DNA from 2 places in the Yersinia alsatica genome. Region 2 is predicted to be linked to the other one. Evidence: riboswitches for the same ligand, from Rfam matches in the RefSeq annotation. Region 2 holds a riboswitch; the other holds the start of a gene.

Region 1 (7,739 bases), 880 kb from region 2:
ACATTCAGGCACAAGGTGACACCGGAGGGCGTGACAATCGAAATCTGGTCAATCACTTGCTGGCGCAATACCATCAGCGCCGCGACTTTAGCCGCCGCAGTGGCACAAGAGCCGGTGGTATAGCCTTTACGGTATTGCTTACCGTTATGCCAAATGCTGTCTAATTGCTGGTTTTGCAATGCGGCGTCATCACTCACCGACTCGGCATGGAGCAGACTGTCACTCATAACGTCCCCCTTAATTGATAAAGGATGGCGTTAATAATCGCAGCGGCCACATTGCTGCCGCCTTTGCGGCCCAGTGCTGCAATACAGGGCAAATCGCTTTCTACCAGCGCATCTTTGGACTCCGCCGCCCCGACAAAACCGACCGGCACCCCAATGACGGCAACCGGCGCGGCTTGCCGCTCCAGTAAACGGAATAACGCCGTGGGCGCATTGCCGAACACAAACAGTTTCTCCCCCGGCTCCGCCAGCGCGATATCCACCGCTGCCATCGAGCGGGTAATGCCCAGCTTTGGCGCACTGTCCACCACTCGCGGATCACTGATATAGCAGCGGCATTCACAGCCCATCTGCTGTAACAGTGTTTTATTGATACCGGACATGGCCATGGTGGTGTCGGTGTACAAGGTGCAACCCCGGCTGATCGCCTTAGCAATACGGCTCAATACCTCCGGTGAAAAATGCAGAATATCCAGCCAGTCAAAATCGGCGGTGGTGTGAATAACCCGCTTGATCACCGCTTCATGCATCTCACTGACAAACACATAATCGGGCCGTTCATGGGCAATAATGTTGCTAATGATGGCAAAACTGTTCTGCTCGATTTTTTGCGGATTCTTTATATAGTTCATCGGGTTATCCTAGTTAAATGCCAACCAGCAGCAGATGGATCAGGGCAAACAGTAAAAGGGCTAATAATGACGCCATCATCATCAAATGAATGCTGCGCGGAATATCACTGAGCGCCACTTCGCGTCGTTCCTCACCCATCCAGGGCTTTTCCACTCGTTCGCCAAAATAATCATTCGGGCCGCCAAGACGCACACCCAGCGCACCGGCAACCGTGGCTTCTGACCAGCCACAGTTCGGGCTGGAATGTTGGTAACGGTCACGCCAGCCAATGCGCAGCGCCTGTCGATAATCGGCTTGAATCAGCCAAGCGGCGGCACTCAGCAGTAACCAACTCAGACGGGCAGGAAGCCAATTAGCCAGATCGTCCATGCGCGCCGAAACATAGCCGATAGCGCGGTATTTCGGGGTTTTGTAACCCACCATCGAGTCCAGGGTATTAACCGCTTTGTAGGCCATCGCCAGCGGCGCACCGCCAAGCATTAGGAAGAACAGCGGCGCAATCACACCATCGACACTGTTTTCAGCCACCGTTTCCACCACGGCGCGGGTAATTTGCGGCTTTTCCAATTGCGAAGTATCACGCCCAACAATCCATGACAGCTTTTCGCGACTTTGCGCCAATGAACCCTGCTGTAGTGCAGCAAAAACCGCCAGTGCCGCGTCACTCAAGCAGCGCCCGGCCAGCAAGGTGTAAATCATCCACACTTGCGCCAGCCAGCCGAGCCAAGGATTAATCTCGCTCATCAACCATAAGAATCCCCAGCAGGTCAGCCAGGTTATTCCCACCACCACCAACCACAGCACCGCTCCACCCCATTTCAGCGCCCGTTCGCTGCGACAAACGGCACGAATAGCCCGTTGCAGCACGGTGATTAAGTTGCCAATCCAGCGCACCGGGTGCGGCCAGTGCGGCGGGTCGCCGAGCCAGCTATCAAGTAGAAAAGCCACAAACCATGCTGCAAGAGTCATAACAGGCTCCGGGCCGCGCTCAGCCAGCCATTTAATAGACCGGGGCGTTGGGCAAAATGAATATGCAGATAGCTGGCTTGGGTCCGTTGCACTTGGTAGCCGCTACTCCAGCGCTGAATAACCTCGCCATCGCGCCACTTACTGCTATCAAATAGCGGTGTCAGCGGGCTGGTAAAATCGGAATAATGAAACTCATGACCGCGCAGAACTTCACCTTGCGCCGCTAATAAAGTGTCACGGCGAGCCTCGGCCTGACAGTAACCAAAGCGGGTCAGGCGTTTTCCCATTCGGCTTTCACCGGCCAAAATCCCTACCATTGGGTGACGTTGCCCGTCTTCATCGGTTAGGCCCTCCCCCAGATACATCAAACCGCCACATTCGCCATACAGTGGAATTTGCTGACTGTGGGCCTGTTGTAATGCTTGATGCATCGCGGTATTGGCCGCCAACTTTGCTGCGTTAATTTCTGGATAGCCGCCCCCCAGATAAATCATCTGGCAAGCGGGTAACTGGCGGTCATGTAAGGGGCTAAAACGTTGAATGCGCACCCCGGCCTGCTCCAGCAGATCAAGGTTATCGGGGTAATAGAAATTGAAGGCTTCATCTTCAGCCAGCGCCAGTGTCAGGCCATCAGCCAGGGCTTGAGGAGGTAACTCTGGCGGAGTTCCTGGCGGGAGTTCAGTGCACGACGTTAATGTCAGTAATCGGTCCAGATCGATAAACTCTTCAACCTGCTGCGCCAGCTGCTGCCAACGTGGGGCACTATCCGGCTGTTTGGCGATGGGCCCGCCGCGCTCTTGCGCCGGGATCAGCCCTAAATGACGTGAGGGCAATGCCACATCGTCCATCACCGGTAAACGGCCCAAAACAGGAATGCCACAATAGTGCTCAATGGCATGACGGAGTAGCTGGTAGTGATTATCTGAATTGACGCGGTTAACAATAACTCCCGCAATGCGTAGATGAGGGTCAAATTGGCAAAAACCCATGACTGTCGCGGCCACTGAGGTGGATACCGCCTTGCCGTCCACCAGCAAGATTACCGGGCAACCAAGCTGTTTAGCCATGGCGGCGCTGCTGCAATAATTGGGATCAGTACCGTAACCGTCGTAGAGCCCCATAACGCCTTCGATCACTGCCACATCGGCATGGCGCACATGTTGGTTATACAGCCCATTGAGGGTGGCGGGGGGCAGCATAAAAGCATCGAGGTTACGCGACGTCACACCACTGACTGCGGTATGCCAGCCGGTATCCAAATAATCCGGCCCTATTTTGAACGGTTGCACTGACAATCCACGCGCTATCAGCGCCCGCAATATACCCAACGTTACGGTGGTTTTACCGCACCCGCTGCCGGTTCCTGCGATGATAAATGCTTGTTTGCCTGACCGTTGCATAAAAAATCCCGCCATTTCAAGCGGGATATGCAGTGTCAAAAAGGTGCAATTGTGCAGCGTCACCGCTGCGCGCATCTGATGACAACCCGCTTCCCACCGAAGGAGTTGAAAATCTTTTACTGATTTGGCTGGTCTTCTGGCTTAGCGTCATCCTCTCCCGCACCTTCCCAATCCGGTGGATCAGTGGTTTTAGCGGGTTCGTCAGCATCACAGCAGCGGGGGCTGCGGGGGATTGTCACCCCCTTCCCAGTTATGCTTTAGCGCATAACATGCCTTTGTTCTTGAGGCTGCATGGTGTTAACTGCAACTCCAATGACTTTTGGCATAACCAACTCAGTAACTACTTTATGTTAGATTCTGTTATTTTATTTCTACTTCGCGATAGAATTTATCTCTTTATTTACACAGTTGTAACGTCAACTGACTTATTAAATTTGATTAAGATTAATATACTCTTTTCCACAAATAAAAAATGGTTAATTTCATTTTTTTATTGCTATTTTTTGGGTCGCTTATAACAAAAAATTGCCATCAACTCAAAAAAAGCATGAAGTAACAGTCTATTAGACTAATTTTTTCATTTAATTCTATAACAAAAAATTGTCATTAATTACTTTAAAAAATAATTACCCGTTTAATTTTTAAATAAGAAAACATGAATTAAAAACATGATAAATTGATATTAAATCAATAACTGTCATTCCATTTCATTACGTTCAGAAGAAAGTGAACGAAATACCTGCGGCGTCACATTATAGGCCTGACGGAATACTTTGCAGAAATAACTGGTTTGTGAAAAGCCCAGATTCTTGGCAATGCTGGCAATGCTCCAATCGCTGTGTTGCAACATTTCTCTCGCATTGACCATCCGCTGTTGATTCACCCAAGCATTAAAACCTATGCCCTGATATTTTTTAAATAATTTGCTGAAGTAGTAAGGGCTGAGATAGACCTTGGCGGCAACCTCTTCAAGCCGCAACTCTTCTGATAGATGCGTATCGATATAGCGCAGTGCTTTCTTCATTTTACTGTCATGGGGATGGACCGGCCGTATTCTGCCAGGCTCTTTACTGCCCATATTGTCATTAATCACCACAAAATTGAGGTGTTTTTTCAAGCAGTTCTCAACGATCAACTTCAGTAAATCCGCCGAAGCGATCACTCGCGAGAAATCCATAATGGGCACATTGTGGAATTCATCTAACAGTGCCGGGTTCTGTTTCCAATTATTATCGATACTAAGAATATCAATAAGATAAACATCTGAATGCAACCGCACCTGACCGCATAAAACAAAACCAACCAAGTGACCGGCAATAACCAGTGGAATAGAAAAATCCGTTAACCCGGCATGGCAGCGATAGATACAAGGTTCATTAGATTTGGAAGCTTCAAGGCCACCGCAACGATCACTCATTCGACAACGAAGGTGGTTAACCGGATCCTGGCGCATCAATTGGCAAAACGGAGTGAAATTAAATAAGTCAGAAATCTCTTCGCCGTGAATATTCACCACCACCACTGCCAGCCCAGTTGCTTGAGCAAAATCCTGCGCGATTTTATTTATGAGCTCTGAGTTTAGAGAACTGGCAGAAATCATGATAAAACCTCTCAGTTAATTTTAATTTATTGTTATTAAGTTTCGTTTGTTGCTATAAATCATCCCTGCAATGATAAATGTGTTACTACATTGTTATATTTCAATTCCCATTAACAAGATGAAAACCTAATATCCCTGTGGCGGTCTATCTCCGGTAAATTGGAGAGAAATAACTATCAACCTTACCAGAGTCATAATCAACAGGGGACTATAATCAGTGCATTAACCAGAACAGATCACGAAATTTCCTCACCTTAATACCTGTTTGCAGTCCCAAGATGAGGAAGTCATCATTAATTTTCAGGACTATTTCACTGTTTCTTCATCATCTAACTTACAGGTATTGCAAGCCAGATTTTTACCAATAAAGACGCGATAAACTGCTGCCCCCAAGCATGCACCAATAATAGGTGCCACGATAGGAATGATGAAATAAGGAATATCACGCCCGCCAGTCATTGATATTTTTCCCCAGCCCGCAAAGAAGGTAAATATTTTAGGACCGAAGTCACGCGCTGGGTTCATGGCAAACCCGGTTAATGGGCCGGTAGAGGCACCGATTACCGCCACCAGAATACCAATCAAGAGTGGGCCCAATGCCCCACGCGGCACACCATTACCGTCATCGGTCAGCGCCATAATCAGCCCCATTAGAATCGAGGTAATGATAATTTCAACAAAGGCGGCCTGCCAAACACTGATAGCCGGTGATGGGAAGGTACTGAAAATACTCGCCAGTTGTAGGCTTTCTAAACTACCGCGCACCATCTGATGGGCAGTTTCAAAGTCAGTGAATAAGTTGTGATACAGCATATAAGACAGTGCTGCACCGCCAAAAGCACCCGCAACTTGTGCAATGCTGTAAGGAATTACTTTACGGCCAGGGAAACAGGCAAACAGCCATAGAGCAATGGTGATAGCTGGGTTGAGATGGGCACCGGAAATACCGGCAGTGAGGTAGACGGCCAGTGAAATCCCAAGCCCCCATACGATACAGATTTCCCACAGACCAAAACTGGCGCCAGCTACTTTCATTGCAGCCAGACAACTAATACCAAAAAATAAAAACAGCCCGGTACCGAGGAATTCCGCAATACACTGAGCTTTGAGCGAGTCGTTCATAGGGTTACCCTGCTTGTGATTAATTAAGTTATATGACGTTCTGTATCGAATGCACGGCCCATGACCTACTCACTATAAAGAGACGAAAAATGAAAGTGTTGTCGTAATCTGCCATTAATTAAACAAAAACTAGACTACCAATAACAAATTATTGCTATTTTACTGTCAAAAAAACCACTCAACGTCTTGAGAGTAAACAATTCAGTGGATTATTAAATAATGTGATTTTCTTGCCATTTATTCTTTCTATTATTGTTATCAAGCTCGCAGTTTCTCATTTAATGTGAGCCACACCTCCTTTATATTAATGCGCGTAAATATCAAAGATAATATTCAATGTCACTACTTAAATTGTAATTCTGAAGATGCCATAACCAATTATTACTACAAATAGATTGCGAAATAGACTTATAAAATAATACGTTAAGATATCCAATGACAATATTTTGTTATTTCATCACCAACCATTCTCGCCAGTAAATTCATTACAGCCATTCTTTTTCATTGCTTGTTTGTATATTCAATCCCAGCACGAACCTGACAACGTTATTTCTGAACATGACAATTCAAGCCACAACAAGGCTCCTGATATTCCGTCGAGGTATTTATGCAACAAGAAGCACTAGGAATGGTGGAAACCAAAGGGCTGACCGCTGCCATTGAGGCTGCTGACACCATGGTGAAATCGGCCAATGTGACGTTGGTGGGCTACGAAAAAATTGGCTCTGGTCTGGTCACCGTCATCGTACGTGGTGACGTGGGGGCAGTTAAAGCTGCCACTGATGCTGGCGCCATTGCCGCCGCTAACGTGGGCGAAGTGAAATCCACCCATGTTATTCCGCGCCCACATACCGATGTCGAGGCTTTTTTACCTAAAGGAAGTCGCTAATGAGCAGCAATGATCTGGTCGACCAAATCATGGCGCAGGTGATAGCGAAAGTCAGCGAATCGGCTTCGACATCTTCTTCACCCTCATTTGATAAACCATCATTCAATAAACAACCATCCTATAAACAACGAGATACGGCTATGGCTGAGAAAACTTGCAGTTTAACGGAATTTGTTGGTACCGCGATCGGTGACACGGTCGGACTGGTAATCGCCAACGTTGACAGCGCATTGCTCGATGCAATGAAGCTGGAAAAACGCTATCGCTCCATTGGCATTTTAGGCGCACGTACCGGTGCTGGCCCACACATTATGGCGGCGGATGAAGCAGTAAAAGCCACCAATACCGAAGTGGTCAGCATTGAATTACCGCGTGATACCAAAGGCGGCGCAGGTCATGGCTCGCTGATTATTTTCGGTGGTGACGATGTTTCAGACGTAAAACGCGCCGTCGAAGTCGCCCTGAAAGAGTTAGACCGGACGTTCGGTGACGTTTATGGCAATGAAGCCGGCCACATCGAATTGCAGTACAGCGCCCGCGCCAGCCATGCACTAGAAAAAGCATTCGGCGCGCCACTGGGCCGCTCTTGCGGGGTGATTGTCGGCGCACCGGCATCCATTGGTGTTTTGATGGCCGATACCGCCGTTAAATCCGCCAATGTTGACGTGGTGGCTTACAGCTCCCCGGCCCAAGGCACCAGTTTTAGTAACGAAGTGATCTTGGTTATCTCCGGTGATTCTGGCGCAGTTCGTCAGGCAGTGATTTCTGCCCGTGAGATCGGCAAAACGGTATTAGCGACCTTGGGTTCTGAACCGAAAAACGACCGCCCTTCTTATATCTGACGCCACAGTGAGGCTGTTTCATGAAATCGAAAAGATTTGAAGCGTTGGCGAAACGCCCGG
Region 2 (7,739 bases):
GCCTCTGACTGCCTAGGCATCCACCGTGTACGCTTAGTCGCTTAACCTCACAACCCGAAGGTGTCTTTCGACAACTTGCGTTGTGATTATTTGAGAGACTCTAATACAGGTTACTCGTTATCTCAGTACATCTACGGAGAGATAAGTTTCAGCTGTATTGTTTCAATTTTCAGCTTGTTCCAGATTGTTAAAGAGCAATATCTTAAACACGACTTGTTAAAGTCATCTTTAAGATACTTTGTGGTTCATTAAGAACCGGTGATAATGTCTTTCACACATTATCGGAGTGGCGTCCCCAAGGGGATTCGAACCCCTGTTACAGCCGTGAAAGGGCAGTGTCCTAGGCCTCTAGACGATGGGGACACAAAAATTGCTACTGAATCACTGATTCAGTATTTTTGTGTAAAGGTGAGAATGTGGTGACACATTCGAACGACTGATGCAGTAAAAACCCGATACCGAGGTTTTATCGCACAATCATCACCCTCATCAACAGGTGCTCTTGCTCGTTTACATTCATCAGACAATCTGTGTGGACACTGCGCAATGCGTATCGTTAGGTAAGGAGGTGATCCAACCGCAGGTTCCCCTACGGTTACCTTGTTACGACTTCACCCCAGTCATGAATCACAAAGTGGTAAGCGCCCTCCCGAAGGTTAAGCTACCTACTTCTTTTGCAACCCACTCCCATGGTGTGACGGGCGGTGTGTACAAGGCCCGGGAACGTATTCACCGTAGCATTCTGATCTACGATTACTAGCGATTCCGACTTCATGGAGTCGAGTTGCAGACTCCAATCCGGACTACGACAGACTTTATGTGGTCCGCTTGCTCTCGCGAGTTCGCTTCACTTTGTATCTGCCATTGTAGCACGTGTGTAGCCCTACTCGTAAGGGCCATGATGACTTGACGTCATCCCCACCTTCCTCCGGTTTATCACCGGCAGTCTCCTTTGAGTTCCCACCATGACGTGCTGGCAACAAAGGATAAGGGTTGCGCTCGTTGCGGGACTTAACCCAACATTTCACAACACGAGCTGACGACAGCCATGCAGCACCTGTCTCACAGTTCCCGAAGGCACCTAAGCATCTCTGCTAAGTTCTGTGGATGTCAAGAGTAGGTAAGGTTCTTCGCGTTGCATCGAATTAAACCACATGCTCCACCGCTTGTGCGGGCCCCCGTCAATTCATTTGAGTTTTAACCTTGCGGCCGTACTCCCCAGGCGGTCGACTTAACGCGTTAGCTCCGGAAGCCACGCCTCAAGGGCACAACCTCCAAGTCGACATCGTTTACAGCGTGGACTACCAGGGTATCTAATCCTGTTTGCTCCCCACGCTTTCGCACCTGAGCGTCAGTCTTTGTCCAGGGGGCCGCCTTCGCCACCGGTATTCCTCCAGATCTCTACGCATTTCACCGCTACACCTGGAATTCTACCCCCCTCTACAAGACTCTAGCTTGCCAGTTTCAAATGCAGTTCCCACGTTAAGCGCGGGGATTTCACATCTGACTTAACAAACCGCCTGCGTGCGCTTTACGCCCAGTAATTCCGATTAACGCTTGCACCCTCCGTATTACCGCGGCTGCTGGCACGGAGTTAGCCGGTGCTTCTTCTGCGAGTAACGTCAATGATTGAGCGTATTAAACTCAACCCCTTCCTCCTCGCTGAAAGTGCTTTACAACCCGAAGGCCTTCTTCACACACGCGGCATGGCTGCATCAGGCTTGCGCCCATTGTGCAATATTCCCCACTGCTGCCTCCCGTAGGAGTCTGGACCGTGTCTCAGTTCCAGTGTGGCTGGTCATCCTCTCAGACCAGCTAGGGATCGTCGCCTAGGTGAGCCATTACCCCACCTACTAGCTAATCCCATCTGGGCACATCCGATGGCGTGAGGCCCGAAGGTCCCCCACTTTGCTCTTGCGAGGTCATGCGGTATTAGCTACCGTTTCCAGTAGTTATCCCCCTCCATCAGGCAGTTTCCCAGACATTACTCACCCGTCCGCCGCTCGCCGGCAAAGTAGCAAGCTACTTTCCGCTGCCGCTCGACTTGCATGTGTTAGGCCTGCCGCCAGCGTTCAATCTGAGCCATGATCAAACTCTTCAATTTAAGATTTGTTTGATTTGCTGCTAATAAAAGCAGCGATGCTCAAAGATTACTTTCTGCAAATATGCATTCGAACCGAAGTTCAAATGTGTACTGCTTTGGTCACTCTTCAAGACTTTGATATTGCTTCTGCCTGCCGAAACAGGCTTCGATATCGTCTTGCGAGTGCCCACACAGATTGTCTGATAAATTGTTAAAGAGCGTTCGTTACCCGTTTGCCTTTCAGCGAATCTTACGGTAACGCGGGAGGCAGATAATACGCTTTCCCGCTGAAGAGTCAAGGTTTTCTTTTGTTTCTTTCGAAGTCAAAATCATTCTTTTCTCTTCCTGACCCGGCGAAGTGTGTTTCGTTGTTCCCGGTCAGTGGAGGCGCATTATAGGGAGTTCCTGACAGCCTGCAACCCCTAATTTGAAAAAACTTTTCAACCGCTGAATCTTTAGTCAAAACGCTGCTAAATTGACAGTTTTTCCAGTGTTGGGAAGCCATAACCCTGCAAAACGGGCAATAAAGCATCAGTGTCTGCGTTCAGAGCCATGCAATATGCAATGTTCTCATCCGTAGAAGAAATGATATTTTCCTGCGAAGAGATAAGCCAAGCCGTCCGACGCGCAATTGCAGCCCCGGAATCGACCATGCGCGTCCCTTCCGGCAACACTTGCGCCAACTCTTCAGCTAATAGAGGGAAATGCGTGCAGCCCAAGACAATGGTATCTGGCGGTTCACGCATCATTAGCCACGGATGAAGGATTTTCTTTAATGCTTCCGCCGCAACCACGCCACCATGCAACTTACTTTCTGCTAGCTCCACCAGCTCGGAGGAACCCAGTAACTCAATTTTGCAATCAGTGGCAAAGCGTTTAATCAAATCCAGGGTATAAGAAGCATGAACCGTACCGCGTGTGGCCAGTAGGCCAACAACACCATTACGGGTTAGCCGCACTGCAGGTTTGATAGCGGGAACAACACCAACGACCGGGAACGCAAAACGTTCACGCAATGCAGGAAGGGAGACGGTGCTGGCGGTGTTACAGGCGATAACCACTATTGCTAATGGATGGCGCTGCTGCACTGCCGTGACAATTTCCAGAACGCGCTCAACAATAAACTCGCCTGACTTCTCCCCATAAGGGAAAGCGACGTTGTCGAAAGCATATATATAGTGGAGATCCGGCAACAGCTGCCGAATCTCTTGATAAACAGATAGCCCGCCAACACCTGAATCAAAAATCAGCGCTGTCGGGCGAGGAGAAGAATCAGCCTTAGAAGTTATAACTTCCTGTGAGGTAATACTCTCGTCCAGCGGTTTTATAGCCATAAGCCGTTTCGTATTCTTTATCGAACAGGTTAGCAATTCTACCACGAACTGTTAGATGAGAAGTAACCGGATAAGCAGCGGAGACGTCGACTGTGCTGTAACTCGATAATTCACGCTGAGTCGAGTTATACATCGAGGTGCTATTGTCGTAGCGTTTGCTGTAATACTGGTAAGAAACGTCCATATCAACATTGAACATTGTCCAATCCAACTGATACTTGGCCTGCTGTTTAGAGCGGCGAGCTAACACTTCATTATTTAGGTCATTACGTGGGTCAATGTATTGCAACGTGATCTGGTGGTTAAACATCCCGGTATCAAAGTTTCCGGTCAATTCAACACCTTTTATAGTGGCAGAATTCACATTGTAATATTGCCCTTTATACGTCACTGGGTCAGAAGTGTAATCAATCAGATTTTCAATTTTGTTGTGGTAAGCAGACAAACGCCAGTCAACTGGCCCTGTCAGCCCTTCCAGACCGGCTTCCCATTGGCGCGACTCTTCCGGTTTCAAATCACTGTTTGACATAATATCGAAGCGCTGCGAACCATATTGCTGACCCAATGAAGGAGCCAGGAAGCCGGTGCCGTAAGATAATGTCACACGGTAGTCAGGAACAAACTCCCAGCCCGCGGCTGTTTGCCACGTTTCGTGCCAGCCAAATTGCTCATCTTTATCTTCACGGCCAGAAGCTTCTAATGTCACATTGCCGAGCTTTTGCTGGCCGCTCAGATATAAACCGGTGTTATCCCGCTTATAGGTGTCGGAGATAGTCTGGCTAGATGAGGTTAGGCGCTGTTGTTGCCAATCCACCCCTGCGCTCAGCGTCGCACTTTCAAAACTGTAGGTGTTGCCCCATTGCACATTGCGCTGATCCATATTGTCCAGCGTGGTAGCAACTCCATAGCGGCCATACTGGCTACTGAAGTTATAGTCTTTATATTTCTGATAGCTACCGATTAATTGGGAAGAGTAGGCTCCCGACACATAACGTAGCCCGGCATCATAAGTATGATTATAAAGTCGCTCTTCATCGCCGCTGTAGGCCGGAGAAGAGAGGCTGCCCACATCATAATCCGTGTTATTGGTGTAGCCATATCCTCTAACAAAGCCGGATATCTCTTGGTTGAACTGATGTTCCAGACCGGCCCAGAAATTTTTATTACGAAAACCATCCCGATCACTATCAATAGGGTTTGGCGAGTTAGGTTTGATGTTATAGCCGTTAGTGGTTTGATACCCACCCGCCAGCGTCGCCAAAGTATCACCAAAACGTTGGCGAACACTGCCATCATATTGCTGGTAGCCTTTAGAACCGACGCCAGCATTAATCTGTGCACCTTCTTGGTCAGTTTGGGTAATCACGTTAATAACGCCACCAATCGCCCCAGAACCATAGACGGCAGAACGCGGCCCACGAATATATTCAACTCGCTGCACTAAAGAGATAGGAATCTGATTGAAGTCGACGCTGTTGACGATACCGGTGCGGGCCAGAGGAATGCCATCAATCAATACCAGTACATGCCGAGCTTCAGTACCACGGATGTACATAGAAGAACCCTGACCTAATCCCCCGGTTTGGGCGATATCCACGCCAGGCAACCGGCGCATAACTTCATTGAGGCTTTTTGCCTGCCAGCGGTCGATATCATCACGGGTGACGACATCGGTTGGCGCCAATACCGTGGAAACCGGTTGTTTGAAACGGCTGGCGGTAACAACCATTTCATCTTTATTACCTGTGGTGGTGTTATCCTGCGCCCATCCAGAAAATGCCGTCACAGAAAGGGCTGTGAGCAGCGTATATTTTTTAATTGTCATTAGAAAAGCATCCAAACTCAAATAGCGGATGCCGCAGTGCCATGGCCGGTAGTACGCGACGACCACGAATATTGCGACGTATACCGGCAGGTCTTCGGGCTTGGGATCTCTGATATCAACTTTAATTACCGCAGTAAATAATACTGAGATGAATAAATAACATGAAACAGAGCGGGCGATGACTTCCCGTCCTTATGGACAGTGTCTGGATGAAACCTATCGCCGTGACTTCCCCTTACCGCTGCGCGTCAGCTCCGGATTTACACCGGATTCCCTTTTAACTCTTAGGTGTTTAAGTAACAGCATGAGGCCGGACCGCAATGCTACGATCAAGTAAAATGGATGTCTAGACTTCTACTCTTGTAACGAGGGATATCGCCAATAAATTTCATGGTGCAGGAAGGGGATAAACACGACAAAACTGGACATCACTTCCACTTTCCCTACAATCCGCAGGAATAAACCTCTTTTATAATGTCCAGACGAGAAGAAACATGACTCCCGACATCCTGCCGACTGACGGCTATGACCACCAACTGGCGGAAAAATCGGCCCGTCTTCAGGCGATGATGTCGCCGTTTCAGGCCCCCGCCCCCGAAATATTCCGCTCTCCAGCTGAACATTACCGCATGAGAGCCGAGTTTCGTGTTTGGCATGATGAAGACGACCTGTACCACATCATGTTTGATCAACAGACTAAGCAGCGAATTCGGGTTGAACAATTCCCAGTCGCCAGTGTGTTAATTAATCGTCTGATGAGCGCATTGATGACCGCCATCAGGGCCGAGCCCATTTTGCGCCGTAAGCTATTCCAGATTGATTACTTATCTACCTTGAGCGGCAAACTGATTGCATCTTTGCTGTACCATCGCCAATTGGATGAAGAGTGGCAGCAGAAAGCGCTGGAGCTACGTGATCAGCTGCGCGAGCAAGGTTTTGATCTGCAACTGATTGGCCGGGCATCAAAAACTAAAATCATGCTGGACCACGACTATATTGATGAAGTGTTGCCCGTCGCCGGTCGCGAGATGATTTATCGTCAGGTTGAGAATAGTTTTACCCAACCTAATGCTGCGGTGAATATTCATATGCTGGAATGGGCCATTGATGTCACCCAACATGCCAGCGGTGATTTGCTGGAGCTGTACTGTGGCAATGGTAATTTCTCACTGGCATTAGCACGCAATTTCGACCGTGTGCTGGCAACAGAAATTGCCAAGCCGTCAGTGGCGGCCGCGCAATACAATATTGCCGCGAACAATATCGATAATGTGCAAATTATTCGGATGTCCGCGGAAGAGTTTACTCAGGCAATGCAAGGTGTGCGTGAGTTTAACCGCCTGAAAGGCATTGATTTGAGCAGTTATAACTGTGAGACCATTTTCGTTGATCCGCCGCGCAGTGGGCTGGATGACGAAACCGTCAAACTGGTACAAGCTTACCCGCGCATCCTTTATATCTCTTGTAACCCAGAGACACTGTGCGCCAATCTTGAACAACTGCAGCACACCCATAAAATCAGCCGGTTAGCGCTATTTGATCAGTTCCCTTATACCCATCATATGGAGTGTGGGGTTTTACTGGAAAAGCGGGACTAACAGCCAGCAAAAACTATAGGCAAATAAAAGGGCAACACCATGTTGCCCTTTTATTTTATTGCCAAACTCACTCAATCTGCTGGCGCGAAAATTGACGGCCATGAGTTATTGCGGCTGCTGGTTATCACTATCTGAGTCAGTATCGGTATCAATTTCTGTCTGTGCTGATTTGCGGGTTTTCAGCTTGAATAAAATCCAGAACACCAGCACCACACTCAGGATAGAGGGAACGAAATTGGAACCAATCACCGGATGCTCAACACGTACAATCGCGCTATACAATAAAATGCCGAGTAAGAAACATGCGGAAGCCAGCACTGGCAGACCTTGTGGCATGGCAAAATTGAGATAGCGCTGGTGCAAGCAATAGACCGCCAAAATGAGTGTCAGTAGCGGAAAGACTGAAAAAGGCACAAATGAGCTGAATATCGCATTAAATGAACCATTTATTGCCAAACCAGTAATCAATGCCAACAGTAGGGTGCCGGTTTCACGGCGGGATTGTTCCATCATTTTCCTTACCTTATTAAGCGCGGGACACTGCGAGCTTTTCCTGCTCGCGACGATACCAATAATAGGCACCCTTGGAGATCATCCGCAGTTGTAAGACCAAGCGTTCTTCTAACTGTCGCCGCTGTTCAATATCCACGTCCAGCACTTCTGCACCGGCACTGAAGACAATTGTGACCATGGCCTCAGCTTGAGCTTCGGTGAAGCTACGTGGCATGTGATTTTCCAGCTCTAGGTAGTCGGCCAGCTCAGCAATAAAATGCTGAATTTCGCGCGCCACTGCGGCACGGAATGCAGCAGAAGTCCCGGAGCGCTCCCGCAGCAATAAGCGGAAGGCATTCGGATTATTGCCGATAAATTCCATAAATGTAGATACAGATGTGCGGATA

The links. Region 2 has a riboswitch for cobalamin ahead of btuB (TonB-dependent vitamin B12 receptor BtuB). Riboswitches for the same ligand answer to the same signal wherever they lie in the genome.
Region 1: it holds a riboswitch for cobalamin, as region 2 does, so the genes downstream of both, N0H69_RS17065 (cobyrinic acid a,c-diamide synthase CobB) here and btuB (TonB-dependent vitamin B12 receptor BtuB) in region 2, are expected to answer to the same signal.

What each region holds. Positions count from the first base shown of each region.
Region 1 covers NZ_CP104006.1:3,818,690-3,826,428, forward strand. The annotation lists gene cbiD (cobalt-precorrin-5B (C(1))-methyltransferase CbiD) at 1-227, opposite strand, end outside; gene N0H69_RS17055 (cobalt-precorrin-8 methylmutase) at 224-856, opposite strand; gene cbiB (adenosylcobinamide-phosphate synthase CbiB) at 870-1,826, opposite strand; gene N0H69_RS17065 (cobyrinic acid a,c-diamide synthase CobB) at 1,823-3,226, opposite strand; cobalamin riboswitch at 3,336-3,509, opposite strand; gene pocR (transcriptional regulator PocR) at 3,924-4,826, opposite strand; gene pduF (propanediol diffusion facilitator PduF) at 5,133-5,948, opposite strand; gene pduA (propanediol utilization microcompartment protein PduA) at 6,556-6,837, shown strand; gene pduB (propanediol utilization microcompartment protein PduB) at 6,837-7,679, shown strand; gene pduC (propanediol dehydratase large subunit PduC) at 7,700-7,739, shown strand, end outside.
Region 2 covers NZ_CP104006.1:4,695,683-4,703,421, forward strand. The annotation lists rRNA gene N0H69_RS21235 (23S ribosomal RNA) at 1-47, opposite strand, end outside; tRNA gene N0H69_RS21240 (tRNA-Glu) at 288-363, opposite strand; rRNA gene N0H69_RS21245 (16S ribosomal RNA) at 562-2,104, opposite strand; gene murI (glutamate racemase) at 2,554-3,417, opposite strand; gene btuB (TonB-dependent vitamin B12 receptor BtuB) at 3,362-5,242, opposite strand; cobalamin riboswitch at 5,311-5,572, opposite strand; gene trmA (tRNA (uridine(54)-C5)-methyltransferase TrmA) at 5,737-6,840, shown strand; gene N0H69_RS21265 (YijD family membrane protein) at 6,946-7,353, opposite strand; gene fabR (HTH-type transcriptional repressor FabR) at 7,367-7,739, opposite strand, start outside.